Regions from separate parts of the Heyndrickxia sp. FW510-T9 genome, predicted to be linked through region 1. Evidence: predicted binding sites of a transcription regulator. Region 1 holds the regulator's gene; each other region holds the start of a gene.

Region 1 (11,103 bases):
ATACATATGTGACAGGCAATTTCATTAACGCTGCAAGGCGAATAGCTGGTCGTAAATAATCAGAGAACACAAAGAATGTTCCGCCATATACTTGTAATCCACCATGAAGAGCCATACCATTCATAGCTGCGCCCATTGCAAATTCACGAACACCAAACCAGATATTTCTACCATCATAAGAATCCGGTGTGAAATCCTTTTCACCTTTTATCATCGTGTTATTAGATCCGGCAAGGTCAGCTGACCCTCCGATAAAGGTAGGTACATTTTTTGCGATGGCATTTAAAACTTCACCGCTTGATGCACGGCTTGCAATGCTTTTGCCTTCTTCATAAACTAGAATATCCTTATCCCAATCTTGAGGAAGTTCACCGTTTAACGATTGTTCTAATTGTGTTGCAAGCTCTGGATATTTCGTTTTATATCCTTCGAATAAATGATTCCATTCTTCTTCTTTTTTTGCTCCTGCATCAACAATTTTTTCATTAAATCTGTCATAAACCTCTGATGGAACATGGAAATCTTCTTCAAATGTCCATTTATAATAGTCTTTTGTCAGTTTTAATTCATCAGCACCAAGAGGAGCACCATGAACTGCAGATTTTCCGGATTTGTTTGGAGACCCGTATCCGATAACAGTCTTAACCTCAATCATTGTTGGACGAGTATCATCAGATTTTGCTTCTTCAAGAGCTTTCGCTATTTCTGCAAAGTCATTGCCATCCTCTACACGAATATATTGCCAACCATAAGATTTAAATCTTCCTTCCACACTTTCAGAGAAAGATTTATCCAAATCACCGTCTAAAGAAATGTCATTAGAATCATACAATACTACCAATCGACCTAATTTCAAATGTGCAGCTAATGAAGCAGCTTCACTTGAAATACCTTCCATTAGATCACCATCACCACATAGTGCATATGTAAAATGATTAATTAAATCGAAATTTTCTTTATTATAAACACCAGCAATATGACGTTCTGCCATTGCCATCCCTACTGCCATTGCTATACCTTGGCCTAATGGACCAGTCGTTGCTTCTACTCCATCAGTATGTCCATATTCAGGGTGGCCTGGAGTTTTACTTCCCCATTGACGGAAATTTTTTAATTCATCCATACTCAAGTCATATCCGGATAGATGAAGTAAGCTATATAAAAGCATAGAACCGTGACCAGCAGATAAAACAAAACGATCGCGGTTGAACCACTTTGGATTTTTAGGGTTGTGATTCATAAATCGAGTCCATAAAGTGTATGCCATTGGGGCAGCACCCATAGGTAACCCGGGGTGACCAGAATTTGCCTTTTCGATTGCATCAATTGATAGTGTACGAATAGTTGTTACCGATAATTGATCTGTATTATCAAACAAAATTATGCATCCTTTCTAATAAAAAAATAACATTCAATTACATATTATCTTATGTTTAGCATATTAACTCAATAAATTACCATATAATTTTTAAAAATATATTAAAAAAGGTTTACATTAATATTCCTTAATGTAGCTTTTTATTTTGCAGGTCTCGCAATTTTTTAGGTGTAACTTCTTCTCCATTTGGATCAAAAACTCTAACTGTCTCTATCGTGTTTTTCATAGATGAACGAAAAGACTCTAAATATTCTCTTCTAAGTCTAGACTGTTCTTTCGCTTCTTCAACAGTTAACCCCTGCTCTTTAGACTTTTTTGCAAGTTCATTTATTCTTGATATTTTTTCTTTTGAAAGCATAAATTTACTCCTTTTTAGAAGGATGAAAATAAATCAACCCTACTTTAATAAGAGTTATGTTACTAAAAAAAGAGTCCTTTATCAAGAATGGACTCTTTTAAACTATAGCTTTTCTTCTTGCGAAAACTCTTGAAACCTTCTATGTACTGTTGCTTTTGAAACATTATAACCAAAGCCGCGCAATGTGGCAGCAATTTCCGCAAATGTAAGTCCATTATTTCTTAATCGCGCAATCTCTTCTATTGGAATACTCTTTCTTTCTCTGCCTAATACATTTCCATTCCGTTCCAAATTATTTTCAGGATGATACCCATTTGCCACCGCTCTTTTCATCCCGCGTTTAATTTTCAAGTTATGTAATTTGCGTTGGTATTCTTCGACCATACTCACAATATTTAACACCATAGAATCTGAGTCTGAAAGCTCTAGTTCACCATTATTATCTAAACAATATACTTTCACATTTTCTTTTTTTAGACAATGAAGTAAAGCAATCTTGGCGTTTCCTCTCCCTATTCTCGTTTCATCCTGCACAATAATCGACTCTATCTCTTTGTCTTTTATATTATCAAGCATTTCTAGTACTCCCGGCCTATCTAAATCATACCCACTTGCTTGATCGTGGATAATATTAACAATCTTTAAGTTCCATTCTTTCGCAGCCAAAATTAACTCTTCTTCCTGGCGAGATAAAGATGTTTCCTGGGATTGTTTCGTAGTGCTAACTCGACAATAAATAATTGCATTCATATTAATTTACCTACTTTGCTTCAGAAGCTAATTGTGTTACCTTTTCAACTTTATTTTTAATTTTTATTGGTATTACAATTGTCTGTCCTTCTTTAATATTTGTGGTGCTTAAATTATTTTCATCTTGAACCCATTTTATGAAATCTAATTGTGACATTCCATTTTCCATTCTATATGTATCTGCGATTTCCCACAACGATTGACCTTCAGATACAATAATATGTTCGTATGAATTGGATCGGTCATCTAATTGAATGATCATTGTTAGTCCAAGCAATAATGAAAGAATAACTAGAATAATAGCATATGAATAATTTTTCCATAATTTCAACATAAGATATCCCCTTTTTTCGAATATATGTTCGTTTTATTGTTTTAAGTATAATAAGAACGCATGTTTGATGTCAACATTTTTTTCGAACTTATGTTTGTATAATTAAAAAGGTAATGATATAATTAAATTAATAAATAGTCGAATCTTCGATTGTAGAGGTGTTATATATGACAAAGCTTTCAAAAAGACAGCTAGATATTTTGGAGTTCATTAAACAGGAAGTAAGAATGAAAGGCTATCCACCATCCGTTCGTGAAATTGGAGAGGCAGTTGGACTAGCCTCCAGTTCAACCGTACACGGTCACCTATCAAGGCTTGAGAGTAAAGGGTTAATTCGTAGAGATCCCACAAAGCCAAGAGCAATAGAAGTTCTTAATTTAGATGATACGATTCCTCAGCAAAACATTGTGAATGTTCCTCTTGTCGGGAAAGTAACAGCTGGAATGCCAATTACAGCGATAGAAAATGTCGAAGATTATTTCCCATTACCGGAACATCTAGCACCTTCTGACGAGAATATATTTATGTTAGAAATCGTTGGAGAAAGTATGATTGAGGCTGGTATTCTAGACGGGGATTATGTGGTTGTCCGTCAGCAGCAAACAGCAAATAACGGTGACATCGTTGTGGCTATGACAGAAGAAGATGAAGCCACTGTTAAAAGATTTTTTAAAGAAAAGAATTATTTTCGTCTACAGCCGGAAAATTCTACAATGGAACCAATTATATTACCGAATGTAACTATTTTAGGAAAAGTAATTGGACTATATCGTCAAGCAATTCATTAAATAAAAACCCAAAAGGTTGGAATATCCTATCCTTTTGGGTTAAATTATTTTTAGTAGACTTATTTATCACTTTTTGTCATGTTTTTTGTTCCGCTATATAATCCGCTTGCAGATAAACCAAGCATTAAACCAACAATAATTCCTTGTTTTATATTAGTGCCTAAATAAAATATTCCAAATAAGAGTCCGAGTATTACAGCAATGAACGGTGAATATTTTTTAGGAAATCCCGCCCTCTTAAACAGCTCCACCACACCAAGGATTAACGGAATAATGGCAACATCATATACCTCAAACACTTTACACCACCTCCGATTTTCTAATGATATATCTTATGCTCGTCCCCATTACCTTCATGAATATCTTTTCTCTTAATATATTTTATTTATATTTTTAAAAATGATTGGATTATTTTCATATCTCATCCTTTTTTTAAACCAATTTCCAACTTTTATCCAAAGAAAAAAGCACCATCATAGGTGCTTTCATTACTTCTTCATGGATTGTTTTTTGATAAATTTATCCCTTTCTCCTCCGTCCGAGAGTTCCTCCGAAAACGCATGATCCTTTTGTTTAGTAGAAACAAACTTGGAGGATTGAAGTACCTCAGAAGGTAAATTATTATTTGGAGCCGCTTCATCATTCCATTTCACACAATCTCACTCCTTTTTAAAAATAGTATTTGTAGTTAAAGCAATAAAATGTAAATAAAACAAATAAGAGTTCTAAAATATATATGCAAATATCTTTTTATTTTCTAACCAATTAAAAATCCCCTTAATAGTGCTGGTATCAAGGGGTTCTTCTATTAATACATGTTTAAATATTGTTCTCTTTCCCAAGGGTGGACTTGCGTTCTAAACATATCCCATTCAATTTCTTTCGCCTCAAGGAAATGTTCCAAAATATGCTTTCCAAGCGCACTAACCATTACTTCATCCGACTTTAAATTATCTAATGCCTGATAAAGTGTTGATGGAAGATCTACAATTCCAGCTTCTTCCCGCTCTTGTTTATTCATCACATAAATATTGCGATCAACCGGAGCTGGTACTTTTAAATTATTTTTAATGCCATCTAAGCCTGATTTTAATAACACTGCCATAGCCAAATATGGATTTGCTGCTGGATCTACGCTACGTACTTCAACGCGTGTACTTAGACCGCGAGAAGCAGGAATTCGAATAAGAGGACTGCGATTTTGTGCAGACCACGCTACATAACAAGGTGCTTCATAACCAGGAACTAATCGTTTGTATGAATTAACAGTCGGATTGGTTACGGCAGTAAAGTTTGTTGCATGCTTGATAATACCTGCAATAAATTGATAAGCGACATCACTTAATCCAAGTTCACCCTTTTTATTGTAGAAAGCATTTTCACCTTTTTTGAACAACGATAGGTTACAATGCATTCCAGAACCAGCTACTCCAAATAATGGCTTAGGCATAAATGTTGCATGCAGCCCATGCTTACGAGCAATTGTTTTAACTACCAACTTAAATGTTTGGATATCATCACATGCTTTTAATGCGTGCGCATACTTAAAGTCAATTTCATGTTGCCCAGGAGCTACTTCATGATGCGATGCTTCTACTTCAAATCCCATTTCTTCTAATTCAAGTACGATATCACGACGGCAATTTTCACCCAAATCTGTGGGGGCAAGATCAAAGTAACCACCATTATCATTTAATTCAAGTGTAGGCTCACCTTTTTGATCTAATTTGAATAAGAAAAACTCTGGTTCAGGTCCAAGATTGAAGTCAGTAAATCCTAATTCCTCCATTTCCTTAAGGACCCTTTTTAAGTTATTTCGTGGATCTCCATCAAAAGGAGTTCCATCCGCATTATGAATATCACAAATTAATCGAGCAACCTTTCCTTTTTCAGCAGTCCAAGGAAAAACTACCCATGTATTTAAATCTGGAAATAGATACATATCTGATTCTTCGATACGAACAAATCCTTCTATGGAAGAACCATCAAACATCATTTTATTATCTAAAGCTTTTCCTAACTGGCTTGATGGAATTTCAACATTCTTTATTGTTCCTAAAATATCTGTAAATTGGAGACGAATAAACTTTACGTTCTCTTCTTCAGCGATACGAATAATATCTTCACGGCTATATTTTGACAATGTGAACAATCCCCCTACATGGAAAAAATTAATTTTTTTCAGAAAAGTAATACTAACACTAAACCAAAGTTGTATTAATGATAAAATCTCGGAACTTCATTTTGTTTCGTGGATGTACGTTGGAATCGTCCAGCTTGCAGCATTTCTTCACGAAGTACTCTTCGAATTTGTTCGTCGGAAATACTAACTTTGTTTTCATCTGATGGCTGAGTTATTTCTTGTTCTGCATTTGTTACTTTCATTGTCAGGATTTTTTTAATTCCCGCCATATTAATTCCTTGCTCCAAAAATTCTTTAATCTCTAAAAGTAAATCAACATCATTTAAAGAATAAAGGCGGCGATTACCATCAGTTCGAGAAGGAGAGATCAATTTATGTTCTTCATAATATCTAATTTGGCGCGCCGAGAGCTCAGTTAATTGCATAACTGTACTAATTGGTAATATGGGCATGGAACGACGGATTTCTTTTTTGTTCATTTTGATTTCTCCTTCCTCCATCGAATAATATGAGTATACTTTGTGTTATTAAATATGTCAAGATGATGTTAGAATTTCTAACATGAAAAAATATAAGTAATTGTTTTCACTATTTTTACATCCTAACAGTACAGTGATTCAATGTGCTGTATAATAAATTCAAAATCAATTCGTTTGTCCACTTTAGGGACATGATGATCTTTCGGTACAAGTTCTTCTGTAGATACAAACTAAAAAATAGTTCCTTGGAACAGTAGAATGTTTACTCGTCATAGGCGAAACTCTTTGGCATTCTTGTATTTGTTGGCTTTTTTATAAAAAAAGACTGTAGATTTAAGTCTACAATCTTTTGCAAATATCTTGACACTTGCCTCGCTTGTCGTTGGTGGATTGGTTTATTTCATCAATTATTACCAATTGATAACTAGCGTTTGTATAATGAACGCTTAGACGCTTTCCGTTCTCCTTTTTCACGTATAGCTCAATTCCTAAAATAATTATATTAATATTGTTGAATAGGTACAAAAATCTTATAATATTGATAATGCACCAACGGGTAGGAGGAGTGGCCATGAACAAAGAAGAACGGCTCATAATGAATTTCAGGGACTTATACAACAAGATGGTTTGGCTTAATAAACCTATGATGGAAGACAGTCTCAATGGTTATAAGCCTTCTGAGGTACATTGTATCGAATCTATTGAAAAAAATGGAGATACCAATGTGACAAAACTTGCAGAGTCCCTTTATATGACTAGAGGTGCCATAAGTAAATTAACTAAGAAGCTTATTAAAAAAGGCCTTATCGAAAGCTACCAAAAACCGGATAACAAGAAAGAAATATATTTTAGGCTTACCAAGCAAGGGAAAGTAATTTATACAATCCACGAGGAACTCCACAAAGAGTTTCAAGAACGGGATAAAATCGTATTTGAACAAGTAACCGAAGAACAATTCGACAGTATGCTTAGCTTCGTGGAAATGTATAATAGGCATTTGGACGCAGAAATAAAGAAACAAGGAATAGATATTAATTAAATCGGAATAAATTTAAGTAATAAAACCACAGGCAGACGGACTCTATCGAGAACGAGCTGCCTTTTTACTGTCATTATTTTGTTGACGAAGAAGCAAAACTATGTTATCTTTTTGTTGACAAGGAAACAAACGATTACTTCTAAGAGGAGATTAATATGTCAATAGATAAAGTAAAAGAACCAGGATTACCAAAAGAAATTCTCACGGCTGCCTGGGCTATTGCACTTGGAGCAATTGCTCCAATGCTTGATTCAACTATGGTGAACATCGCCATCGATAAACTAACAAAGGATTTCAATACGACATTAGCTACCATTCAATGGTCCATTACAGGATATGTTTTAGCCCTCGCAATTGCAGTTCCAATATCTGGATGGCTAATGAACAAATTTAACGGAAAGAAAATCTTCGTCGGAGCAGTCATCGCCTTTGGTGTAATTTCTGTTCTCACTGGAATTAGTTGGGACATTTCCAGCTTCATCTTCTTTCGTTTGCTTCAAGGATTTAGCGCTGGAATTATAACTCCACTCATGTCAACACTCTTGGTTAAAACAGCTGGCCCAGAAAATATTGGGAAAGTTATGGCAATCGTTAGTACACCTATGATATTCGGCCCAATCTTAGGACCTGTAATCGGTGGCTTTATCGTTCAAGGTGCATCATGGCATTGGATTTTCTTCATCAATGTGTTCATCGTTTTAATTGCTGCACCACTTATGATGAAAACTATTCCAGACTTTGAACCATTCAACAAGGATAGTAAACTCGATGTTTTTGCGATTATCGATTTGTCCTTAATGAGTGCGGCATTGATTTACGGAATTACAAAAGCTGCGGATCATACATCATTTAACAACAGCGAAACAATCCTATGGGTGAGCATTGGTCTTGTATTAGCAGTAATTTACCCAGTATATAATCGTATTAGAAAGAATCAAACTGTGCTTCCAATGGATTTGTTTTCACACAAACGCTTCACAGCATCAAGCATCGGTTTGTTCTTAGCGAATATTGCCGTCATGGGACCAATGTTAATACTTCCATTGTTCTTTCAAAATCTCCGTCATTTCACGGCAATTGAAGCAGCGCTTGCGTTAATCCCTCAAGGAATTGGGATGCTCATTACTCGGCCAATGATTGGAAAAATGATTGATAAGATCGGTGCGAAATACGTAGTTATGGCTAGCCTTGTTCTTTCGCTGATCGGATCTATTCCACTTATCTTCATCACCGATAAAACAAGTATGATTTGGATTTCCATCGTATTGTTCATCCGTGGTACCAGTTTTGGAGGAATTATGCTTCCGTTGACGAGTGACGCTTATACAGGACTTGACAGCAAACAACTTCCAGAAGCAGGTGTCGGTATAAATATTATTGAAAACCTTGGTTCAAGCTTTGGTTCAGCTGCTATCGCCACCGTTGTAGCAACTGTCATAAAGGATGCGCAACCAACGATTGCGGGTGGTTTGAAAGGTTACCATGCCGGATTCTTAGTATCCGCCATTGTCCTTGCGGTAATCTTCATCCCCAGTCTATTTCTCACAAATAAAAAGAATGCAATAAAAAGAACCCGCGCTTGAACATTCGAGCGCAGGTTTTTTATTAGAAATGCTTTCGGAGATTATAGTCTACAGTCTGAGAACATCATTTCGGTGATCCATTATATTAACCCTTTGTTCATCAAACGGTCTAATGCGGAACAGACGGCAATTTTTACATGAGAATACGTCAATCCACCTTGAACATAAGCTGTATATGGTGGCCGAATTGGTCCATCAGCAGTAAGTTCAATACTTGCTCCTTGAATAAATGTACCTGCAGCCATGATAACATCATCCTCATAACCAGGCATATAGCTTGGATACGGTGTTACATAAGAGTTGACTGGTGAAGAAAATTGTATAGCCTGGCAGAATTCAATCATTTTATCTGGATCATCGAATTGAACAGATTGAATTAAATCTGTTCGGTATGAGTTCCAGGCAGGATGAGTATTCATACCAAATTTCTCGAGTATGGCAGAAGTGAACACTGCCCCTTTTAAAGCTTGTCCTACAACATGTGGCGCTAGAAAGAAACCTTGAAACATTTCCTGAAGACTATATAATGTAGCTCCAGCTTCTGCCCCAATCCCAGGGGACGTCATTCGATAGGAACAAGATTCAATATATTCTTTTTTTCCAACGATATATCCGCCAGTTTTGGCAATTCCTCCACCGGGATTTTTGATTAACGACCCAGCCATTATATCCGCCCCAACATGGCACGGTTCCTTTGTTTCTACAAACTCTCCATAACAGTTGTCAACAAAAACCACCACATCTGGTTTTATGTTTTTTAAGAAAATAATCATTTCTTCAATTTCGTCTATTGTAAAAGAAGGTCTTGTTGCATATCCCTTAGACCTTTGTATGCCAATCATCTTTGTATTAGGTTTAATGGCTTGTTCAATTGCGAAAAAGTCAGCTTTTCCATTATCCATAAGAGGAACACTATTATATTGGATATTAAACTCTTTTAAAGATCCATTTCCGCTTCCACGTATTCCGACAATTTCTTCTAACGTATCATATGGTCTACCTGTAATATAAAGTAATTCGTCACCTGGACGAAGGATGCCAAATAATGCGATGGAAATAGCATGGGTACCAGAAATGATTTGGGGGCGGACTAATCCCATTTCTGCCCCGAACACTTCTGCATATATTTTTTCTAATGTATCCCTTCCTATATCATCATATCCATATCCAGTTGAAGGAATAAAGTGTGTATCGCTCACACGTTGATTTTGAAAGCCTTGTAGGACCCTATATTGATTCTCATCCACACTTTTATCTATTTGATGATGTATCGATGCTATTTGTTTTTCCGTTTCCGCTACGATTGCTTGGAGTTTTTCTCCATTCATTAAGTTTTGAAACATTTTTTACTGCTCCTTCTATTGCTGAAATTGTTCTATCATTAAATGATTAGCTTTCTTATTATCTTACCAAATATTTTATGTAAAAATATCATATATTGCATAAGTTTTAGAAAAACACAAAAAGATAGCTAGTCAATTCGACTAGCTTACATTGTTCAATAATCTGGAAAAACTAAATCATTGCTACGTAATGTTATTAAATCGTAGCGGTCATACGTTCCATCAGAAAGCAATCTCATAGCTTGTGACCGTATAGATTTTTCAATAATATTTCTTACATAGCGTCCATTTGAAAAACTAATTGGATTTACCATTTTAATTAAGGCTAAGTGCTCTTTCAATTTGCGTTCCGCATCTTGACTAAGTATATATTCCTTATCATTCAGCATTCGTTTTCCAATTTCCATCAGTTGCTCGACTGTATAATCTGGAAAATGAAAAACAAGTGGAAATCTAGAATGAAGACCGGGATTTAGACTTAAAAAATAGTCCATTTCATTTGAATACCCAGCTAATATTAATATAAATTCATGCTGTTTGTCTTCCATATGTTTAACAAGTGTATCAATTGCTTCCTTTCCAAAATCCTTTTCACCACCACGCCCAAGAGAATAGGCTTCGTCAATAAAAAGGATGCCTCCAATTGCTTTTTTTATTAAATCTCGAGTTTTTTGAGCTGTGTGACCAATATATTCTCCTACTAAATCAGCCCGCTCCGCTTCAATCAAATGCCCTTTAGATAAGACATTCATTTTCTGAAATAGTTTTCCAATGATTCTAGCGACTGTCGTCTTTCCTGTTCCTGGATTACCTTTAAACATCATGTGGAGCGCTTGTTTTCCAGTTTTTAACCCTGCGGATTCTCTTTTTTTATTAATATAAATCCAAGCATACACTTCTTTAATCAT
Region 2 (11,103 bases), on a different contig from region 1:
AATTCATTAATACCAAGTTAACACCCTAGTATTATCTTAATCTTGTAAGAAAAAATAACTAGGGGGCACTAATAAAATGAGAAAAAGGTTAGTAGCAATGCTAGGAATGTTATTAATGTTTGCTTTTATAGCAGCAGGATGTGGAAACGACGATTCTTCAAAATCTAATGCTTCAACTACAAATGATAAAAATGATAATCAAGCAGTTAGCGGTTCAATTACTGCGGTTGGATCTACTGCGTTACAACCACTTGTAGAAGAAGCAGCTAGTCAATATATGGGTGAAAATGCCGGAACTACTGTAAACGTTCAAGGTGGCGGTAGTGGAACTGGTTTAAGTAAAGTTGTCGAAGGTGCCGTTGATATCGGTAACTCAGATTTATTTGCAGAAGAAAAAGATGTAGATGCAAGTAAAGTTGTTGACCATAAAGTAGCAGTAGTTGGTATGGGACCAGTTGTAAACAAAGGTGTAGGTGTTACAGATATTAAGAAGCAACAATTAATCGATATCTTTACTGGAAAAATCACGAACTGGAAAGAAGTTGGCGGTAAAGATCAAAAAATCGTCATCATCAACCGTAATGAAGGCTCTGGTACAAGAGCAGTATTTGAAAAAATGGCATTAGATGGCGCAACTCCAGTAAAAGCACAAGAACAAGAATCATCTGGGACAGTTCAAAAAATTGTGAGCGAAACTCCAGGAGCGATTAGTTATCTAGCATTCTCATATTTCAATGATTCAATTCAAGCGTTAAAAGTCGACGGAGTAGAGCCAACACAAGAAAACGTGGAAACAAATGACTGGAAGATTTGGGCTTATGAGCATATGTATACAAATGGCGAACCGAATGGACTTGCTAAAGATTTCTTAGATTACATGTTAAGTCCTAGCATCCAAACAAAACTTATTCCACAGCTTGGATATATTCCAATGACAGGAATGAAAGTTGAACGTGATGCACAAGGAAATGTAACTCCAAAATAAGGTAAGATTAGACCCCTTCATCGAATAATGATGAATGGGTCTGATGTTCTTTAAATGTCTAGCTCCAAGTGAAATTGGCACTTCAAATTTCACCAGCGCCTATCGGCTAGCGGATTTCTACGTCTCCTCCCTACGATAAGTCAACATCAGGTGAAAATGGTAGTTCAATTTTCAATAGCTCGTGAACTACCGAGCACGGTTTCCTTTATCTCAGTCGAAGACTACGAAATCCGTACGCTAGAGCTGCGGCGCTTGCGCTTTTCTAATAACCTCTAATGAAAGGGGAAAGCATGTTGGAAGTAAAAGAAGTAAAAATGGCAGAAAAAAGCTGGAACACAACAACTAAGCTTTGGACAGAACGACGAGGCAGAATTCTTACTTTTTCGTCTGTCTTTATCATGATATTAGTCGCTATTTCCATCATTTCTTTCGTGGCTACAAAGGGTCTTAGTACATTTTTTGTGAACCACGGAAGTTTTATTGATTTTATTACAGGAAAGGATTGGTCACCGGGGAAAGTGGATGAATTAGGAAAACCATTAATCGGTGCACTTCCTTTAATAATAGGATCTTTTGCAGTTACTTTTTTAGCCGCACTTATTTGTGCCCCTTTATCTATAGGTGCTGCTGTCTTTATGACAGAGATTTCACCGAAATTCGGCAAAAAAATTCTGCAGCCGGTGATTGAGCTTTTAGTTGGGATACCTTCAGTAGTTTATGGATTTGTAGGTTTGTCTATTGTAGTTCCTTTTCTAAGAAATGCTTTTTCTGGTAGTGGATTTGGAATTTTAGCAGGAACGATTGTATTATCAGTCATGATTCTACCAACGATTACAAGTCTTTCCGTTGATGCTATTCAAGGGGTGCCTAATTCATTGCGTGAAGCATCGCTATCTTTAGGAGCGACGCGCTGGCAAACTATTTATCGTGTTATTTTAAGAACAGCCCGACCAGGATTACTGACAGCAATTGTATTCGGAATGGCAAGAGCTTTTGGTGAAGCATTAGCTGTTCAAATGGTTATTGGTAATGCGGCTATTTTGCCTCATTCATTAGTAGAGCCTGCCTCAACCTTAACAAGTATTTTAACGATGGGGATGGGAAGTTCCATTATGGGTCAAGTTGAAAATAATGCTCTTTGGTCTCTAGCTCTCGTTTTACTATTTATGTCTTTATTCTTTATTTTAATCGTTCGAATGATAGGCAGAGGGAGGTCCATTTAATGAATGCAAAATTAGCAGACCGTATTGCAACTGCAGCCTTTTATTTAATCGCTGCGTTCATTGTTATCCTTCTAGCGGGGTTGCTTGGATATATTGTTATAAGAGGAGTCGCACATATAAATTGGCATTTTATTACTTCTCCGCCACAGGCAGTGCAGGCAGGAGGAGGAATTGGACCTCAATTATTTAATTCCTTTTATCTCTTGGTGTTAACAATGGTTATCAGCATCCCTCTTTCATTAGGTGCAGGGATTTATATGGCTGAGTATGCGAAGAAAAACGCTTTTACAACAATCTTAAGAACTGCTATAGAGGTTCTTTCCTCGTTACCATCCATTGTTGTAGGACTTTTTGGATTTTTGTTTTTCGTTATGTATATGGGCTGGGGATTTTCCATCCTTTCTGGGGCACTTGCTTTAACCGTGTTCAACCTTCCACTTATGGTACGGGTAGTAGAGGATTCTATTAGATCAATACCAGGTACACAAAGAGAAGCAGGGTTAGCATTAGGTGTTTCACGCTGGGAAGCCATTAAGCATGTACTAGTTCCGGCCGCTATACCAGGTATTGTGACTGGGGTTGTTTTAGCATCAGGTAGGGTTTTTGGTGAAGCTGCTGCTCTAATTTATACAGCCGGAATGAGTTCGCCTATGCTAGATTTTACAAATTGGAATCCATTAAGTCCTGCATCACCACTCAATCCATTAAGACCTGCAGAAACACTTGCTGTTCATATTTGGAAAATTAACGGTGAAGGAATTATGCCCGATGTTGCTGCTGTTTCAAGTGGTGCAGCCGCACTTCTAGTAATTGTCATCTTAGTCTTTAATATAGGTGCACGTTGGTTTGGAAAATTACTATATAAACGGATGACATCCTCATAATGGTAGGAAGGAGAACGATATTATGGTTTCCACAGTATTAAAAAAGGAAAAGAAATCTTCAATATATATAGTGGATGAAAATCCAATAGAAAAACCAAAAGAGTTAGCAATCGGAACGGAAAATATTAATGTTTTTTATGGAAAGAACCAAGCAATTCATAATGTTTCACTGCCTTTCTATAAAAATCAGGTTACTGCACTTATTGGACCTTCAGGTTGCGGTAAATCAACTTTTTTACGAAGCATCAATCGAATGAATGACGAAATTCAAGGCTGTCGTATCGAAGGGGAAATTCTCTATAACGGAATAAATCTAAATGACCCAAAAGTAAATATATTTGAAGTTCGAAAAAATATTGGGATGGTTTTTCAAAGACCGAATCCATTTCCTAAGTCCATTTTTGAAAATGTTGCATTTGGACCAAGGCACCATGGTGAAAAAAATAAACGAGTCCTTCAAGAGATTGTTGAAAAAAGCTTAAAGAAGGCAGCACTTTGGGATGAGGTAAAGGATCGTTTACATCGTTCAGCCTTAAATCTATCTGGTGGCCAACAGCAGCGTTTATGCATTGCTAGAGCTATTGCCATGGAACCAGATGTCCTACTTTTAGATGAACCAGCATCAGCCCTTGATCCAATTTCAACAGGGAAAATAGAAGAACTAATTACAGAGCTTAAAAATGATTTTACGGTTGCTATTGTTACACACAGCATGCATCAAGCAGCTCGGATTTCAGACCATACAGCCTTTTTCTACATGGGAGAACTAATTGAATTTGGTGCAACAAAGGATATTTTTACGAATCCAATGCAAAAACAAACTGAAGATTATGTCTCAGGGAATTTTGGATAACTTCTAAAAGTAGGTGAAGAGAAAAATGACAGTATCAGCCTCCGCAACTTCGATTATTCAAACAGATTCGGTAAATGTTTATTATGATAATTTTAAAGCGTTAAAAGATATTCAATTAAATATTAAAGAAAAGGCAGTTACAGCTTTGATAGGTCCGTCTGGATGTGGGAAGTCTACATTCTTAAGAACCTTGAATCGCATGAATGATTTAATTTCTGGATTTCGTGTAGAAGGAAATATTTTCATAAAAAATGAAAATATATATGATTCCAAAGTAGATGCGGTTGATTTGCGTAAGCAGGTTGGTATGGTTTTTCAACGGCCAAATCCATTCCCAATGTCTATCTACGATAATGTTGCATATGGTCCGCGGATTCATGGAACAAAGAACAAGAGGATCTTAGATGAAATTGTGGAAAAAAGCTTAAAAGCTGCTGCCCTTTGGGATGAAGTGAAAGATCGCTTGAATACCTCTGCAATGGGATTATCAGGGGGCCAGCAACAGCGTCTAGTTATTGCAAGAGTTTTAGCTATACAGCCGGAAGTAATATTGATGGATGAACCGGCATCAGCACTTGATCCTATTTCAACATCAAAAATAGAGCAGCTTATTTTGGATTTGAAAGAGAAATATACGATCGTGATTGTTACTCACAGTATGCAGCAAGCTGCCCGTGTATCAGATGAAACAGCCTTTTTCTTAAATGGTGAAGTAGTGGAATTTGATGAAACAAAGACGATTTTTACAAATCCGCAAAAACAACAAACAGAGGATTACATTACTGGTCGTTTTGGTTAAGTAAGGGGAAAAACAAATCACACGTTTTCAGTCGAAGGGAGAAATGACGGTGGCTAGACGTATTTTTGAGGATCTATTAACAGAGCTACATGAAAATTTATTAAAGATGGGTCTTTTAGTGGAGGAAGCAATTTATAAGGCAATTAAATCTTTAGTGGAAAAGGATCCTGACCTTGCCTTAGAAGTAGTTTTGGATGACCAAAATATAAATGAACTTGAATTGAAAATAGAGCAAAAATGCTTTGAATTAATTGCTACGCAGCAGCCGGTAGGGACAGATTTACGCAGGATTGCGACGATGCTCAAAGTATCAGCAGATTTGGAACGAATGGGTGACCACGCAGTAAGTATTGCGAAATCAACTATCCGTCTAAAAGATGAAACGTATATAAAGCCATTAATTGATATACCGAGGATGGCTGAATTGGTCAAAGAAATTGTTCATGATGCGCTTAACTCCTATGTAGAATTAGATCGCGATGCAGCCATTGCAGTTTCGCAAAAAGATGATCGCATTGATCAATATTATGCAGAAATATTCATAGAATTAGTGGATATTATGAAAGAAAATCCGGCTTGGGTTAACCAGGCTACCCATCTTTTATTAGTTGCACAGCATTTAGAAAGAATCGGGGATTATGTAACGAATATTTGCGAGTGGATCGTCTATTTAAAAACAGGCTCTTTAATAGATCTAAATAAATAAAACAAACTGGTATGTAAATGTTGGCAGACCTACTGAAGCAAGCATATATGAGAGACGAATAGCAACGAAAGACGAGCAGGTGGCTTGTTTGGCCAGCGAATGTAGTTCATTAAAGTTTTTGTTGTTTTTATAGTACTTTAGTCCTGATTCGTGCAGTTCATTAACCATTTCATGCGGTTAAAAATTGAATTCGTACAGTTCAAACATAATTTCGTGCAGTTCATCTATTTTTGACACATAATAAAAGTTAACCTCATCAACACTTGATGAGGTTATATTATTTTTGATACAATCACTAGAAATATTTATAGATAGGAATGATATAAATGGGTGTTCATCAATATTTTAAAAGCTTATCGGATCTTGAAAAGCTATACCGCTGTCCAGGAAAATTTAAATTTCAGGATCATTCTGTTGCTAGTCATTCCTTCAAAGTAACAAAAATTGCTCAATTTTTTGGTACAGTTGAGGAACAAGCGGGAAACCAGGTAGATTGGAAGTCTTTATATGAAAAAGCTTTAAATCATGATTATAATGAACTCTTTACAGGTGATATAAAAACTCCTGTTAAATATGCCTCTAAAGAATTGCGGGACTTATTTAGCCAAGTAGAGGAGCAAATGTCTAAAAAGTTTGTTTTAAGAGAGTTTCCGCAGGAACTGCAATCCATTTATTTAGAGCGCTTTAAGGAAGGGAAGGATAACACGTTAGAAGGGAAAATATTATCTGTTGCCGATAAGGTTGATTTACTTTATGAATCCTTTGGTGAAATCCAAAAAAGCAATCCAGAAAGCTTATTTCAAGAAATCTATGAAGAATCGTTAATGACTATTCTACAGTTTAAAGAAATGATAAGTGTCCAATATTTTTTAAAAGAAATTTTACCTGACATGCTGAATGAAAAGTTTATTGAGCATAGTGAATTGAATAGCATTACTAAAAAAATCATAAAAGCTAGCTTATCCGACTAAATTCCGCTTTTACATTAACCATTTTTTCGTTATGATAATAAAAGTGAATTATATGGAGGAATGAATATGATCGGAAAAATTATTGCTGCCATTTTCTTGCCGGGAATATTAGTAGTCTTTTTTGCTAGGGTTACTTATAGTAAGATTATTGGTCTTCTATTAACGGTAGCTTTAATAGTTGCGTCTGTCTACAAGGGGTATACTCATACAGAGGCATTGTATATTATAGATGCAGCCTCGTTAACCGCCGGCTATTTCTTTTCTGCCAAAATGGGCCCAAGAAAACAAAAAAAACATCCAAATCAAAACGCTTAATGCTTTAATTCTTTTTTTGCATTAAGCGTTTTTTTGCTTTCCTACTGAACAGCCTCTATTCATTGAAAGTTCTACTCACTTTCTCCACCTGAAAAAATAAAACCGAAAATTTGTTCGCTTTTTTGTGGTTAAAAACTTCATGTTTGTGGTAAAATAAGTACTATGATTATTAATGGAAAATTCACAAGGTTGTTTTCGCATAGATTGTTAAATTTCGAATAATTGCCTAATCCGTTCTAAATATATTGACGGGGCATCTTTTCGAAAAACTCAATTCAAATTACTTGGTAAATTTATTTTAGACTATTAATTTTAGTTTGAAATATTACCAGGTCGAAAAGAGCCTTTAAATAGATATATTTCTAGTATGGATGGGAGGCTTTGGCATGAAGGAACAATTTGAGCTTGTTTCAAAATATTCACCACAGGGAGATCAGCCGGAAGCGATAAAGCAAATCGTCGAGGGAATTCAAGCTGGTAAAAGGTATCAAACATTGCTTGGAGCAACTGGGACAGGAAAAACATTTACGATCTCGAATGTGATTAAAGAAATAAATCGGCCAACATTAATCATTGCTCATAATAAAACATTAGCTGGTCAATTATATAGTGAATTTAAAGAGTTTTTTCCTAATAATGCCGTCGAATATTTTGTTAGCTACTATGATTATTATCAACCTGAGGCATATGTTCCACAAACGGATACATATATCGAAAAGGACTCCAGCGTAAATGATGAAATAGATAAACTGCGGCATTCCGCTACATCTTCATTATTCGAAAGAAATGATGTAGTGATTATTGCCAGTGTTTCTTGTATATATGGTTTGGGTTCGCCTGAGGAATATCGGGAAATGGTGCTTTCCTTACGAACCGGAATGGAAATAGAACGAAATCAATTGCTCCGGAAGCTTGTGGATATTCAGTATGCAAGAAATGATATCGATTTTCAACGGGGAACATTTCGAGTCAGAGGAGATGTAGTTGAAATTTTTCCGGCATCCCGTGATGAACATTGCATGCGTGTCGAGTTTTTCGGTGATGAAATTGACCGCATTCGCGAGGTGGATGCCCTAACAGGTGAAATTATCGGAGACCGGGATCATGTTGCTATATTTCCGGCATCCCACTTCGTTACTCGTGAGGAGAAAATGCGCATTGCGATTGAAAACATCGAAAAGGAATTGGAAGAACGGTTAAAAGAATACCATGAGAATAACAGATTATTAGAAGCGCAACGACTGGAGCAACGAACAAGATACGATCTTGAAATGATGAGAGAGATGGGTTTTTGCTCGGGAATTGAAAACTATTCCAGACACTTAACATTACGCCCGGCAGGATCTACGCCTTACACCTTAATGGACTATTTTCCGAAAGACATGTTGATAGTTATAGATGAATCACACGTGACACTCCCGCAAATTCGCGGAATGTATAATGGGGACCAAGCGCGAAAATCAGTGCTTGTAGACCATGGATTTCGTTTACCATCAGCACTAGATAATCGTCCGCTTACATTTGCTGAGTTTGAGGATCATGTGAATCAAATTGTGTTTGTTTCTGCAACTCCTGGTCCATATGAATTAGAGCATACACCTGAAATGGTCGAGCAAATTATTCGACCAACAGGATTACTTGACCCAAATATCGTTGTCCGACCAATTGAAGGACAAATTGATGATCTGTTGGGAGAAATAAATGATCGTGTTAAACGGAATGAACGGGTTCTTGTTACAACCCTAACGAAGAAAATGTCTGAAGACTTAACGGATTACTTGAAGGAAGTTGGTATCAAGGTTCAATATTTACATTCAGAAGTAAAGACGTTAGAACGAATTGAAATCATTCGCGATCTTCGTCTTGGAAAATATGATGTATTGGTAGGTATCAATCTTCTTCGGGAAGGCTTGGATATTCCGGAAGTATCATTAGTAACCATTCTTGATGCTGATAAAGAAGGATTTTTACGATCTGAGCGCTCTCTTATTCAAACCATAGGCCGTGCTGCTCGAAATGCAAACGGTCAAGTAATTATGTACGCAGATCGAATGACGGATTCGATGGTAAAAGCGATTGAGGAAACAAAACGCAGGCGTTCCGTTCAAGAAGAATATAATGAGAAGTACGGCATTACGCCTAAAACGATTCAAAAGGATATTCGTGATGTGATACGTGCGACACACGCAGCAGAGGAGCAAGAAGAATATACTCCTAAGGAAAAATCAAGGAAGCTTACAAAGCAAGAACGTGAAACATTAATTGCAAGTCTTGAAAGAGAAATGAAGGAAGCAGCAAAAGCTCTTGATTTTGAACGGGCAGCCCAGCTTCGCGATACATTATTAGAGCTAAAAGCGGAAGGATGATGCCCAAATGGCAAAAGATAAAATCATTGTGCAGGGAGCAAGGGCACATAATCTAAAAAATATAGATGTAACGATACCGCGTGATCAGCTTGTTGTAGTAACAGGCCTTTCTGGCTCAGGAAAATCATCCTTGGCATTTGATACAATTTATGCGGAAGGACAAAGGCGATATGTAGAATCGTTATCAGCCTATGCAAGGCAGTTTTTAGGACAAATGGATAAGCCTGATGTGGATGCAATTGAAGGCTTATCCCCGGCAATTTCTATCGATCAAAAAACAACCAGCCGTAACCCGCGCTCTACGGTTGGAACTGTTACGGAAATTTATGACTATTTACGTCTATTATTTGCCCGTGTTGGTAGACCGATTTGCCCGAATCATGGGATTGAAATTACATCACAAACGGTGGAGCAAATGGTGGACAGAATCATGGTATACCCAGAAAGGACGAAACTTCAAGTCTTAGCCCCAATCGTGTCGGGTAGAAAGGGTACTCATGTAAAAGTATTTGAAGATATTAAAAAACAGGGCTTTGTTAGAGTGCGGGTTGACGGAGAGCTGCGTGATCTTGGGGAAGAAATTGACCTTGAGAAAAATAAAAAGCATTCCATCGAAGTGGTAATTGACCGTGTAGTAGTGAAAGATGGGGTTGAAGCCCGACTTGCTGATTCATTAGAAACAGCATTACGACTAGCGGATGGGAAAGTGATTATCGATGTGATTGGCAAAGATGAGCTACTTTTCAGTGAGCATCTTGCTTGTCCGCATTGTGGTTTTTCTATCGACAAAATGGAGCCACGCATGTTTTCCTTCAATAGCCCATTTGGTGCGTGTCCCGAATGTGACGGCTTAGGGACTAAACTTGAGGTCGATATAGAACTTGTTATTCCTAATAAAGAATTATCATTAAAAGAAAACGCAATTGCACCTTGGGAGCCTGTTAGTTCGCAGTATTACCCGCAACTACTAGAAGCAGTCTGCAAACACTATGGAATTGATATGGAAATACCAGTGAAAGATATCCCGAAACATCAGATGGATATACTTTTATATGGTTCTGGAAATGACTCCATCTATTTCCGTTATGAGAATGATTTTGGTCAAATACGAGAAGGAAATATACGTTTTGAAGGGGTAATTCCTAATGTAGAACGTCGCTATAAAGAAACAAGCTCCGATTATATCCGGGAGCAGATGGAAAAATATATGGCACAGCAAGCATGTCCGAAATGTAAAGGTTATCGCTTAAAAGAGGAAACACTTGCAGTCAAAATTAATCAAAAGCATATCGGGGAAGTAACTGAATTTTCAATTGAAAATGCCGATCAATTTTTCAATAGTCTTGATCTGACGGAAAAGGAAATGAAAATAGCAAATCTTATTCTCCGTGAGATAAAGGAAAGGCTCGGATTTTTGGTGAATGTTGGATTGGAATATTTATCATTAAGTAGAGCTGCAGGAACCTTATCTGGCGGTGAAGCCCAGCGAATTCGGCTAGCCACGCAAATTGGTTCCAGGTTAACAGGTGTTCTCTATATTTTAGATGAACCATCCATCGGGTTACATCAGCGTGATAACGATCGTCTAATTAGTACATTGAAAAATATGCGAGACATTGGCAATACACTCATCGTCGTAGAACACGATGAAGATACAATGCTTGCTGCAGATTACTTAATTGATATTGGTCCTGGAGCGGGTATTCATGGAGGAGAGGTCATTTCCGCTGGTACTCCAGAACAAGTGATGAATGATTCAAATTCCTTAACAGGTCTATATTTATCAGGTAAGAAATTCATTCCTCTACCTGTTGAAAGAAGAAAACCTGACGGACGCTTTATTGAAATTAAAGGTGCGAAGGAAAATAATTTAAAAAATGTGAACGTAAAAATTCCACTTGGAACATTTGTTGCCGTTACTGGTGTATCTGGTTCAGGTAAAAGTACGCTTATAAATGAGATTCTGTATAAATCACTTGCTCAAAAGCTTTATCGTTCCAA
Region 3 (11,103 bases), on a different contig from region 1:
AGGCAAGTATTAATATAAGTGCATATAACATCAACATAACTCCTTTTAAAGGATTCAAATAAATTTAAACACAAATTTTTATCCAATCTTCATAATTAGGGCTCTATTATTGTATCATGGAAAGATAGAGAATAAAAAAGATTTTTCACAAGATTAATCATTATTTTGCTCTTTAATAGACTTTGTCCTCCTTTACAATTAGGTTAGGGCATTCAGGAGGATTACGATGGAAACGATACCTTTAAAATCTATTGCCCCCAAAAATAACAGATGGTTCTTCATTCTGATTTTTCTCTTTATCATGATTACAGGGGCATTATTTTCTATTTTCTACCCTTTTGCTTCCATGAAAAAAGTGAACTATTTATCCGGAAAATATCCGGTATTGATAAAAGGAGAAATCCATGGAAATGGAATATACAGCGAAAATACAACATATATCCCGTTAAAAATAGTTAAGGATGTAATCGATGATAGTATTTACGAAGAAGGTAAGACACTCATCATTACAACTAAATTAAACGTGATTCAAATTTCATTAAATAAAAAAAATATGTATGTTAATGGGAATCCAAAACAAATGGACTTTCCTATAATTAAAATAGTAGATAATCAAAAATATATTTCTATGGATTTCCTTAAATCCATATATCCTATTCGTTACCATATAACGAAGCATACAGGAGTTATTTGGATTCAAATGGAAAACGAACATTATTATAATGGGAAAATTGATTCAAAAAATAGCAAAACAGCATACTTACGTTTACGTAAGCAACCAAACTTACAATCCCCATATGTAGCTGAGGTTAAAAAAGGGGAATCTGTCTATATTGAACGTGAATTAAATGAATACTATTATGTTAGAACAAGAGAAGGCATTAGTGGATATATTAAAAAACCTTATATAAAAAAAGAAAATCTCGTACATGTGAAATTCCCTTTTTCAAAAGAAACAGTTAGCTTACCAGCCATCACAAATCCTGTACAATTGTCTTGGGAGGCAGTCTACACAAAAACACCTGATCCTTCCCAGCTTCCGAAAATGCCTGGAGTTAATATAGTCTCTCCGACATGGTTTCTATTAAAAAATAAAGACGGAGAAATATCGAGCCTTTTATCATCACAATATATAAAATGGGCAAAACAGCATCATATGCAAGTGTGGGCATTATTTTCAAATTCATTTAATCCAGATTTAACAAAAGCTGCTTTCAGTACAATTGAAAAAAGACAAAAAATCATTAAACAGCTTGTGAACATCGCAAATAAGGAACATTTAGATGGAATAAATATTGATATAGAAAATGTTTACCCTGAGGATGGACCACTAGTTACTGAGTTTGTGAGAGAACTTTCTGCCTACCTCCATTCTAATCATAAATATGTTTCGATGGATATTACATTCATCGCAAAAGGCAACTGGTCGGAATTTTATGAGCGGGAAAAGTTAGGAAAAATAGTTGATTACCTCATTGTAATGGCATATGATGAACATTGGGCAAATTCACAAGTAGCAGGAAGTGTTGCAAGTTTACCATGGGTCGAAACTAGTCTTCAGCCAATATTAAAGTTAGTTCCGAACGAGAAAGTCATTCTTGGTATTCCTTTTTATACACGTTTATGGAAAGAACAATCGAAAGACGGGAAAAAGGAGATATCCTCCAGTACATTTTCTATGAATCAAGCAAATGCTTGGATAAAGGAACATAAATTAAAAGTACTGATGGATTCTGAAAGTGGACAACATTATGTAGAGTATACTGAACCAAAAACCCATACTACGTATAAAATGTGGTTGGAGGATGAATATTCTTTAGCTAAAAGAGTTGATATTGTGGAACACTATCAATTAGCAGGAATTGCATCATGGGCAAGGGTTTTTGCAGATGAAAATGCCTGGGTTTCACTCAAATCTAGTCTATCTGCTTATAATCAAAAATAATATAGTGTTTGTAGATTAGGAATGTAGATTATTTTAGTTAGGGGTTTTATGTTATGAAAACATTTCTGTCAGCCATCCAATGGATGGCTTTTATGATTGCTGGAGCAATTGCAGCTCCTATCGCTATTGCTGATTTATTTCATTTAAATCCAGTAGAAACATCAGCATTTGTGCAAAGGACGATATTCGTATTAGGAATAGCCGGTCTATTGCAAGGGATCGTTGGCCATCGTCTCCCAGTCAGCGAAGGACCGGCTGGATTATGGTGGAGTGTATTTGCTATTTATGCTGGATTTGTAGGGAGCATTTATTCCTCTGGCATCGCAACATTAAATGCCCTTTGTGGCGGAATGATTTTTAGCGGAATTGTATTCTTTATTCTTTCTGCCTTTGGGTTAATTGAAAGATTAGCTAAGCTTTTTACGCCAACGGTGACATTTATTTATCTTTTTTTGCTAATCCTACAATTAAGCGGTTCGTTTATTAAGGGAATGCTAGGATTATCAGAGGAACAAGCCCATATTCAACCATCTATTGCCATTTTGTGTATTGTTATCATTCTTGTAACGTTCTATCTCGGGAAAGTAAATATACAATGGGTACGTCAATTCTCGATAATATTCGGACTGTTGATAGGCTGGGTCCTTTTTATCATTTTCCGTCTTGCACCTAAGGTTCCGAGCAGTCATGCAATACTATCGTTTCCAAGATTATTTCATTTCGGAATGCCGACCTTTGATGTAGGCGTTCTTACCACTTCATTATTTATTACGATATTATTAACAACAAATATGATTGCTTCCATTCGTGTTATGGAAGAGGTTATTAAAGGGACGTCTGAAAAGAGTGTTAACTATAAACGCTCTGGATTCGTTTCTGGTTTCAACCAAATTCTTGGAGGTGTTTTTTCTGCTATTGGATCTGTACCAATTTCTGGCTCCGCGGGATTTGTTGCACAAACAGGCATTAAATCGATAAAGCCATTTATCATAGGTGCTGTATTCGTTACCGTTATTTCGTTGTTACCACCTCTCATGAATATCATGTCAGCACTTCCAGCACCGGTTGGATATGCAGTAACCTTTGTAATTTTCACAAAAATGATCGGGCTTGCATTATCAGAAATTGAAAAAGCAACCGATCGGCAAATTACTTATACCACTGCTGGTATCGCATTAATGGTCGGGGTCGGAACAATGTTTTTGCCCCCTGAAGCCACCGTTAAGCTACCGGCGTTCATCGGGTCTCTCGTAAATAACGGATTAGTATTAGGAACAATCATTGCCATTTTAACTGAACAATATTTAAGATGGCAAAAGAGATAATCATAAGTTGCAGGATTTCATAGAAAAGCTTACCATTATAAGAAATCCGCTAGCCGATAGGCGACGGAGCTAGACAAAATAAAAAGACTTATGGGGGGTTTTAGGATGTCCATTGAAAATCCAAGCAGAGATGAAATCAAGCAAATCTTAAAAAAGGCAAAACGCATTGCAGTTGTAGGATTAAGTGATAATCCAGAGAGAACATCTTATATGGTGTCAGAGGCGATGCAAAAGGCTGGCTATGAAATTATTCCTGTTAATCCTTCCGTCAATAATGTTTTAGGAACCCAAGCAGTTTCTTCCTTAAAAGAAATCAAAGGACACGTTGATATTGTCAATGTGTTTCGCAGATCAGAATTTTTGCCTGAAATAGCGAAAGAGTTTTCCGAAATCGATGCTGATGTTTTTTGGGCACAGCTTGGCCTTGAAAATGAAGAAGCATATCAGTTTCTAAAAGAAAAAGGATATACGGTAGTAATGGATCGCTGTATTAAAGTAGAACACGCTTTAACAAAATGATTTTTCTTTAAACAAGCGTATTATTTTTTTGTACGCTTGTTTTTTCTTCATATAAGACTAATACGTTTATTCTCGTAAAATGAATACATAAGAAATGATCAAATCAATTAAGTTTATGGAAAGAGCATTTGCCAAATAGGAATTTATCGCTAAAATAGTTCATAGACGCTTATTTGGTGTATGTTATAATGATTAACGAACAAATGTTTGTTCTGTCGTTTCTCTAATAAATAATGATTGTACCTAGAGATAGAGAGCAGTGTTGTTGAAAGGGGAATTTTTTGTGAGTAAGAAAGAGAATATATTTGAATACAATGATGATGCTATCCAGGTGTTGGAGGGCCTTGAAGCGGTTCGAAAACGCCCAGGGATGTATATAGGTTCAACAGATGCCCGTGGTTTACATCACCTTGTTTACGAAATTGTTGATAACTCCGTAGATGAGGCACTAGCTGGCAATGGGAATCATATCATTGTCAAAATTCATAAAGACAATAGTATCAGTGTAGATGATAAAGGACGCGGGATGCCAACCGGAATGCATAAATTAGGCAAACCAACAACAGAAGTCATTTTTACTGTTCTGCATGCTGGCGGTAAATTTGGACAAGGCGGATACAAAACATCTGGAGGATTACATGGTGTAGGTGCATCTGTCGTAAATGCCTTATCAGAATGGTTGGTTGTAACGATAAAGCGTGACGGCTATGTATACGAGCAACGATTCAAAGATGGAGGTAAACCCGAAACGACGTTAGAAAAAATCGGGAAAACCAATCAGACAGGAACAAAAATTCACTTTAAACCTGATCCAACGATGTTTAGTACGACTACGTACAATTACGATACCCTGTGCGAACGGTTAAGAGAATCCGCATTTTTATTAAAGGGATTAAAAATAGAAATAATTGATGAGCGTTACGGACAAAGTGATACGTTTCATTACGAAAATGGAATTGAAGCGTTCGTAGAATATTTAAACGAGGGAAAAGATGTTCTTCATCCTGTTGTCATGATTGAGGGAGAAGCAAGTGAAATTGAAGTAGAATTTGCTTTCCAATTTAATGACGGATTTTCAGAAAACATTCTTTCTTTCGTAAATAATGTTCGTACTAAGGATGGAGGTACTCACGAAGCTGGCGCTAAAGCAGCCTTAACTCGTGTGATTAACGAATATGCGAGGAAAGTTAGCCTTTTAAAAGAACGTGATAAGAATTTAGAAGGAACCGATATCCGTGAAGGGCTATCAGCGATTGTTTCTGTACGTATCCCTGAAGAGCTCTTGCAATTTGAAGGACAAACGAAGGGAAAGCTTGGTACAAGTGAAGCACGTTCAGCTGTCGATTCTGTTGTATCCGAGCATCTAGCCTATTTCTTAGAAGAAAATCCTGATTCCAGTAACTTATTAATTAAAAAGGCAATAAAAGCTGCCCAAGCCCGTGAAGCGGCACGAAAAGCTCGTGAGGAAGCACGTAGCGGCAAAAAGAAAAAGAAATCAGATAGTATTTTGTCAGGAAAGTTAACTCCTGCACAATCACGAAATCCAGAAAAGAATGAGTTATACCTTGTTGAGGGAGATTCCGCTGGAGGTTCGGCCAAACAAGGACGCGACCGCCGTTTTCAAGCCATACTCCCGCTTCGTGGAAAAGTAATAAACACAGAAAAAGCAAAGCTTCAGGATATTTTTAAAAATGAAGAAATCAACACGATCATCCATACTATTGGAGCCGGTGTGGGTCCGGATTTTAATGTGGATGATGTCAACTATAACAAAGTAATCATCATGACCGATGCTGATACGGATGGAGCTCATATACAAGTATTGTTACTTACTTTCTTCTATCGTTACATGCGTGCTCTAATAGATGCTGGAAAAGTATATATAGCTCTCCCACCTCTTTACAAAGTAAGTAAAGGAAGCGGTAAAAAAGAGGTAATCGAGTATGCGTGGACTGAAAATGAATTACAAACTGCCATTAAAAAAGTTGGAAGAGGCTATATGCTCCAACGTTATAAAGGTCTTGGAGAAATGAATGCAGACCAATTATGGGAAACTACGATGGATCCGGAATCAAGAACATTAATCCGTGTGCGCATTGATGATGCAGCAAGAGCGGAACGTCGAGTAACTACCCTAATGGGGGATAAAGTAGAACCGAGACGAAAGTGGATTGAAAATAATGTTGCTTTTGGTCTTGAAGAAGATCAAAGCATATTAGAGAATGAAAATCTTACTGTCGAAGGAGGGGAATAGATCTAATGACAACAGTGGAACGTTTTCAAGATTTACCTTTGGAAGAAGTAATTGGAGACCGTTTTGGAAGATACAGTAAATATATTATTCAAGATCGTGCCCTTCCCGATGCAAGGGACGGTCTAAAACCAGTACAAAGACGTATTTTATACGCGATGCATGTTGAGGGAAACACTGCAGATAAAGGTTTCCGAAAATCGGCTAAAACAGTCGGTAATGTAATCGGTAATTATCACCCACATGGGGATACATCTGTTTATGATGCAATGGTTAGGATGAGTCAGGATTGGAAGGTTCGCAATGTTCTAGTGGAAATGCACGGAAACAACGGTAGTATTGATGGGGATCCGCCTGCTGCAATGCGTTATACAGAAGCACGTCTTTCCGCAATCGCGTCTGAACTTTTACTTGATATTGATAAAGACACGGTTGATTTCATTCCAAACTTTGATGATACATCGAAAGAACCAACTGTTCTGCCAGCAAGGTTTCCTAATCTATTAGTAAATGGATCAACCGGAATATCAGCCGGATATGCAACAGATATACCTCCTCATCATCTTGGGGAAGTAATAGACGGGACCATTATGCGTATTGAACGACCTAATTGTACGATAGAGGACATAATGACCGTTATCAAAGGTCCCGACTTCCCAACAGGCGGAATCATTCAAGGAATTGATGGGATAAGGAAAGCATACGAAACAGGCAAAGGTAAAATGATTGTCCGCGGCAAAACTTCCATTGAGGATATGCGTGGTGGAAAACAGCAAATTGTCGTAACCGAAATACCTTATGAAGTTAATAAAGCGAATCTAGTTAAGAAAATAGATGAACTTAGATTGGATCGCAAAGTAGAAGGAATTTCGGAAGTTCGCGATGAAACAGACCGTACTGGACTTCGTATAGTTATTGAATTAAAAAAAGATGCAGATGCTGAAGGTGTCCTATACTATTTATTCAAAAATACAGACTTGCAAGTATCTTATAACTTTAATATGGTTGCAATCCACAATCGTCGTCCAAAATTGCTTGGTATTCGTGAGCTTTTAGACTCTTATATTGAACATCAAAAGGACGTCGTTACAAAACGAACGAAATTTGATTTACAAAAAGCGTTGGATCGCCAGCATATCGTTGATGGACTTATGAAAGCTCTATCCATTTTAGATGAAGTAATCGCTACCATCCGTGCTTCCAAAGATAAACGAGATGCTAAGGATAACTTAATTGCCAAATATGATTTTACAGAGCCACAAGCCGAAGCTATCGTTTCCTTGCAGCTTTATCGCTTAACTAATACTGATATTACAGCTCTTCAGAAGGAAGCAATGGAATTAAATAAGAAAATCGAGGAATTAACAGCCATTCTTGATAGTGAAAAAAATCTGCTAAAAGTAATCAAAAAAGAATTACAAGAAATAAAGAAGAAATATGCTGATGAGCGCAGAACGAAAATAGAGGATGAAATTGAAGAAATAAAAATCAATCTTGAGGTTATGATCCCTAATGAGGATGTCATGGTAACGGTAACAAAAGATGGTTATGTGAAGCGGACAAGTATTCGTTCCTATACTGCTTCTAATGGTCTTGATCTCGCTATTAAAGATACAGACCGCTTGTTATTCCAAGAAGAGATTAATACCACCAAGGTTATTTTACTATTTACGAATAAAGGTAATTACTTATATTGTCCAGTACATGAATTACCAGATATTCGTTGGAAGGACCTTGGCCAACATATTGCTAATATCGTACCAATCGAAAGAGACGAACAAATCATTAAGGTACTCACCATTAAGGATTTTTCTGCTCCTCAGTACTTATTATTCGTAACAAAAAACGGAATGGTCAAAAAGACAGAATTAAATCAGTATAATGCACAAAGATACTCCAAACCATTAGTTGCTATTAATTTAAAAGGGAATGACGTAGTAGTCGATGTTCATTTAACGGATGGGCAAATGGATTTATTCATTGCTACACATATTGGCTACGGCTTGTGGTTTAGTGAAGAAGAAGTCAATATCGTAGGAGCAAGAGCTGCCGGTGTGAAAGGAATCAATTTAAAAGACGAAGACTATGTGGTTTCTGGAAAAATCGTATCAAATCCAGAAAAAGAATTCATTTTTATCGCAACCCAAAGAGGGGCAATAAAGAAAATGAAAATGTCAGAGTTTGAAAAAACAACTAGAGCAAAACGCGGGGTTGTCATGCTAAGAGAATTGAAAAATAATCCGCATCGGATTGCTGGTATGGATATAGTAGAAAATAGTGATATCATGAACATTCAAACAGAAAAAAATAATAACGAACAAATGAATATAGTGGAAATGCGAGCAAATGATCGTTATTCCAATGGTTCCTTTATTTTTGATGAATCGGAGAACGGCGTAACGAATGCCATTTGGAAAGAATCATCCAGCAAAAAAGAAAATGAAAAGAATTAGTTATAAAAAAAGAACTTGCCAATTATTTGAAGGCAAGTTCTTTTTTAGTATGAACTGTATTTGAGAGGAAAATATTACATACTTTCAATCATTTTGCTAATAATAGTAACAATCGGAGAAAAAGGAGTTAAAAAGTGATGAAAAAAGAATATTTACTCGCAATTACAGCCTTTTTCATGCTGAGTTTTACAACCGTTGCGATTACTTACGCTGGCGAAGAGTCAGCCCCTGCAAGCACCATAATTAAAACATATAAAGAGGATATTAATGGAGATGGAGAGAAGGAAAAAATTATTCTAAAAGGGATTCCATATCAACAAAGTCATTCCCATTATCAAAAAATTTGGTCAGAAATTATTATTCCTGATCAATCCACGATTAAAATAAATTATTCGCCAGGTTTTAAGCCTATGATCAAGTTCGTCGATTTAAATCATGACGGAATAAAAGACATGTTAGTTTCAAGCGCAACAGGTGGGAGCGGTGGGATTTATAACTATCGCTTGGATACAGTTAAAAATTCTCAACTAGATAAAATGTCATTACCGTCATCTTTAAACCTTCAAGGGCTATTTGAAAATAATTATAAAGCGTTGATTACTGTTCCTGAAACAAAAGAAACTATTCATCTAGATTTGGCAAAACGTAAAAATGATTATATTCGCTTAGGTTTATATATGGACAACGGAAAGTTAAATGAACCAACCGAACTGATGATTGATCCAGTGTCTGTATATAAAACGGTTAGAGTAAAAGGCAAAAAAGGATATGGACTTCGGTCTTACAGACAAATTAGTGGAGCCTCCCATGCAGATTTATTAGGTGTTTTGCAAGTTACCTGGTACTTTGAAAATGGAAAATGGCAATTAATAAAGACTAAATGGGGTAGTAGGTAACCGTTTATAGGCAAGTATCATATACTAAGTTAAGTATAGATGAAGGGGGATGCTTTTCATGAGTGAATCAAAACCTGAAACATTTTCCATTAATATTGTACCTCCAGCAACAGCCTTTTACCCATTAGAGGGACGAAAATATACATTATCACAATCCGAATATACTGAGAGCTTATTTTTATCAATTAGCAATCACTTCACTGTTGAAAAAGCTGGCTCCAGTGTTACTGAAATTCTTCATGCGGAATGGATAACACTTATGGGGGAATATGCTCTTAAAGGAAAAATAAAAATGAATGGGTCAGAAAACGATGTGAGACTTACACAGGTGCGCTATATGATATATCAAAAAGAACTACCTGAATTGATTCGTTTACTTGTAACAGCGGATATTCAATTTCTTAAAAACTATCCATTGCTTTTAGATGCGCCAATCACCATTCAATTTGATACACCATTACCAGAATTCAAAGGTTCTCTTCATCTAGGTACACCAAGACAATACCTGTTAAAAGCTGTTGTCAATTAGTGAAGGAAATAAATTATGAAAACATAGAACATGACAAGGTTTTTTATAAACTTTTCATGTTTTTTTATGTTCTTAATAGATTAATACTATTGGTCATGTTATTTTGGAAGTAAGTTTTTAGAAAAATATATAAACGATCATAGAATTGTAAAGGGAGGGGAAAGCGGTGGAACAGTATATTTTATCACTAGATCAAGGAACTACGAGTTCACGAGCAATAATATTTGATCATGAAGGGAATATGGTCCATGTAGCCCAGAAAGAGTTTACACAAATCTTTCCAAAGCCCGGCTGGGTTGAACATAATGCAAATGAAATTTGGGGATCCATTCTTGCAGTTATTGCCTCGGTACTTTCAGAATCTGAAATCAAACCTAATCAAATAGTGGCAATTGGCATAACGAATCAGCGAGAAACTACTGTCATTTGGGACAAAGAAACAGGTCAACCAATATATAATGCTATTGTATGGCAATCAAGACAGACCTCCGATATTTGTGATGAATTGAAAGCAAAAGGATACAACGATTTATTTAAAGATAAAACGGGTTTGTTAATTGATGCATATTTTTCAGGTACAAAAATTAAATGGATACTTGATAATGTAAATGGAGCAAGAGAAAAAGCAGAGAAAGGGCAGCTGTTATTTGGAACAATTGATACTTGGTTAGTTTGGAAATTGTCAGGGGGCAAAGCACATGTTACCGATTATTCCAATGCATCAAGGACATTATTGTTTAATATTTATGATTTAAAATGGGATGAAGAATTACTTGAAATATTATCGGTACCAATTTCTCTACTTCCGGATGTCCGCCCATCTTCAGAAATTTACGCAAAAACATCATCTGCTCATTTTTTTGGCCAAGAAGTGCCTATCTCAGGCATTGCTGGTGATCAACAAGCGGCATTATTTGGTCAAGCATGTTTTCAGAAGGGGATGGCAAAGAACACGTATGGAACAGGCTGCTTTATGCTTATGAATACGGGAGAACAGGCTGTCAAATCAAAACATGGTTTATTAACAACGATTGCTTGGGGTATTGGTGGGAAAGTAGAATATGCTTTAGAGGGAAGTATTTTTGTAGCGGGGTCTGCCATTCAATGGTTACGTGATGGATTACGCATGTTCCAAGATGTAAGCGAAAGTGAACAATACGCAACTAAAGTAAATTCAACGGATGG

The links. The regulator LexA, encoded in region 1, represses DNA repair genes until DNA is damaged. The targets are predictions, from matches to a motif close to CGAACATATGTTCG.
Region 2: uvrB (excinuclease ABC subunit UvrB) is a predicted target of LexA. The motif match lies at 6,840-6,853, and genes of this name have one in related genera.
Region 3: parE (DNA topoisomerase IV subunit B) is a predicted target of LexA. The motif match lies at 3,986-3,999, and genes of this name have one in related genera.

Annotation. Positions count from the first base shown of each region.
Region 1 is NZ_JBYSWK010000070.1:3,115-14,217, forward strand. It holds gene tkt (transketolase) at 1-1,378, opposite strand, end outside; gene AC3WJF_RS21430 (DUF896 domain-containing protein) at 1,506-1,736, opposite strand; gene AC3WJF_RS21435 (YneB family resolvase-like protein) at 1,839-2,486, opposite strand; gene yneA (cell division suppressor protein YneA) at 2,497-2,820, opposite strand; gene lexA (transcriptional repressor LexA) at 2,988-3,608, shown strand; gene AC3WJF_RS21450 (hypothetical protein) at 3,668-3,907, opposite strand; gene AC3WJF_RS21455 (hypothetical protein) at 4,097-4,261, opposite strand; gene glnA (type I glutamate--ammonia ligase) at 4,417-5,751, opposite strand; gene AC3WJF_RS21465 (MerR family transcriptional regulator) at 5,826-6,230, opposite strand; gene AC3WJF_RS21470 (MarR family transcriptional regulator) at 6,802-7,269, shown strand; gene AC3WJF_RS21475 (MDR family MFS transporter) at 7,425-8,852, shown strand; gene AC3WJF_RS21480 (methionine gamma-lyase family protein) at 8,933-10,195, opposite strand; gene spoVK (stage V sporulation protein K) at 10,351-11,103, opposite strand, start outside.
Region 2 is NZ_JBYSWK010000002.1:167,956-179,058, reverse strand. It holds gene AC3WJF_RS02180 (phosphate ABC transporter substrate-binding protein PstS family protein) at 77-985, shown strand; gene pstC (phosphate ABC transporter permease subunit PstC) at 1,261-2,208, shown strand; gene pstA (phosphate ABC transporter permease PstA) at 2,208-3,092, shown strand; gene pstB (phosphate ABC transporter ATP-binding protein PstB) at 3,115-3,945, shown strand; gene pstB (phosphate ABC transporter ATP-binding protein PstB) at 3,971-4,744, shown strand; gene phoU (phosphate signaling complex protein PhoU) at 4,794-5,450, shown strand; gene AC3WJF_RS02150 (HD domain-containing protein) at 5,777-6,421, shown strand; gene AC3WJF_RS02145 (CsbA family protein) at 6,488-6,736, shown strand; gene uvrB (excinuclease ABC subunit UvrB) at 7,123-9,102, shown strand; gene uvrA (excinuclease ABC subunit UvrA) at 9,110-11,103, shown strand, end outside.
Region 3 is NZ_JBYSWK010000029.1:4,726-15,828, reverse strand. It holds gene plsY (glycerol-3-phosphate 1-O-acyltransferase PlsY) at 1-31, opposite strand, end outside; gene AC3WJF_RS14715 (glycosyl hydrolase family 18 protein) at 227-1,945, shown strand; gene AC3WJF_RS14710 (purine/pyrimidine permease) at 1,999-3,270, shown strand; gene AC3WJF_RS14705 (CoA-binding protein) at 3,376-3,789, shown strand; gene parE (DNA topoisomerase IV subunit B) at 4,073-6,043, shown strand; gene parC (DNA topoisomerase IV subunit A) at 6,049-8,493, shown strand; gene AC3WJF_RS14690 (YybI family spore inner coat protein) at 8,631-9,389, shown strand; gene AC3WJF_RS14685 (staygreen family protein) at 9,448-9,918, shown strand; gene glpK (glycerol kinase GlpK) at 10,085-11,103, shown strand, end outside.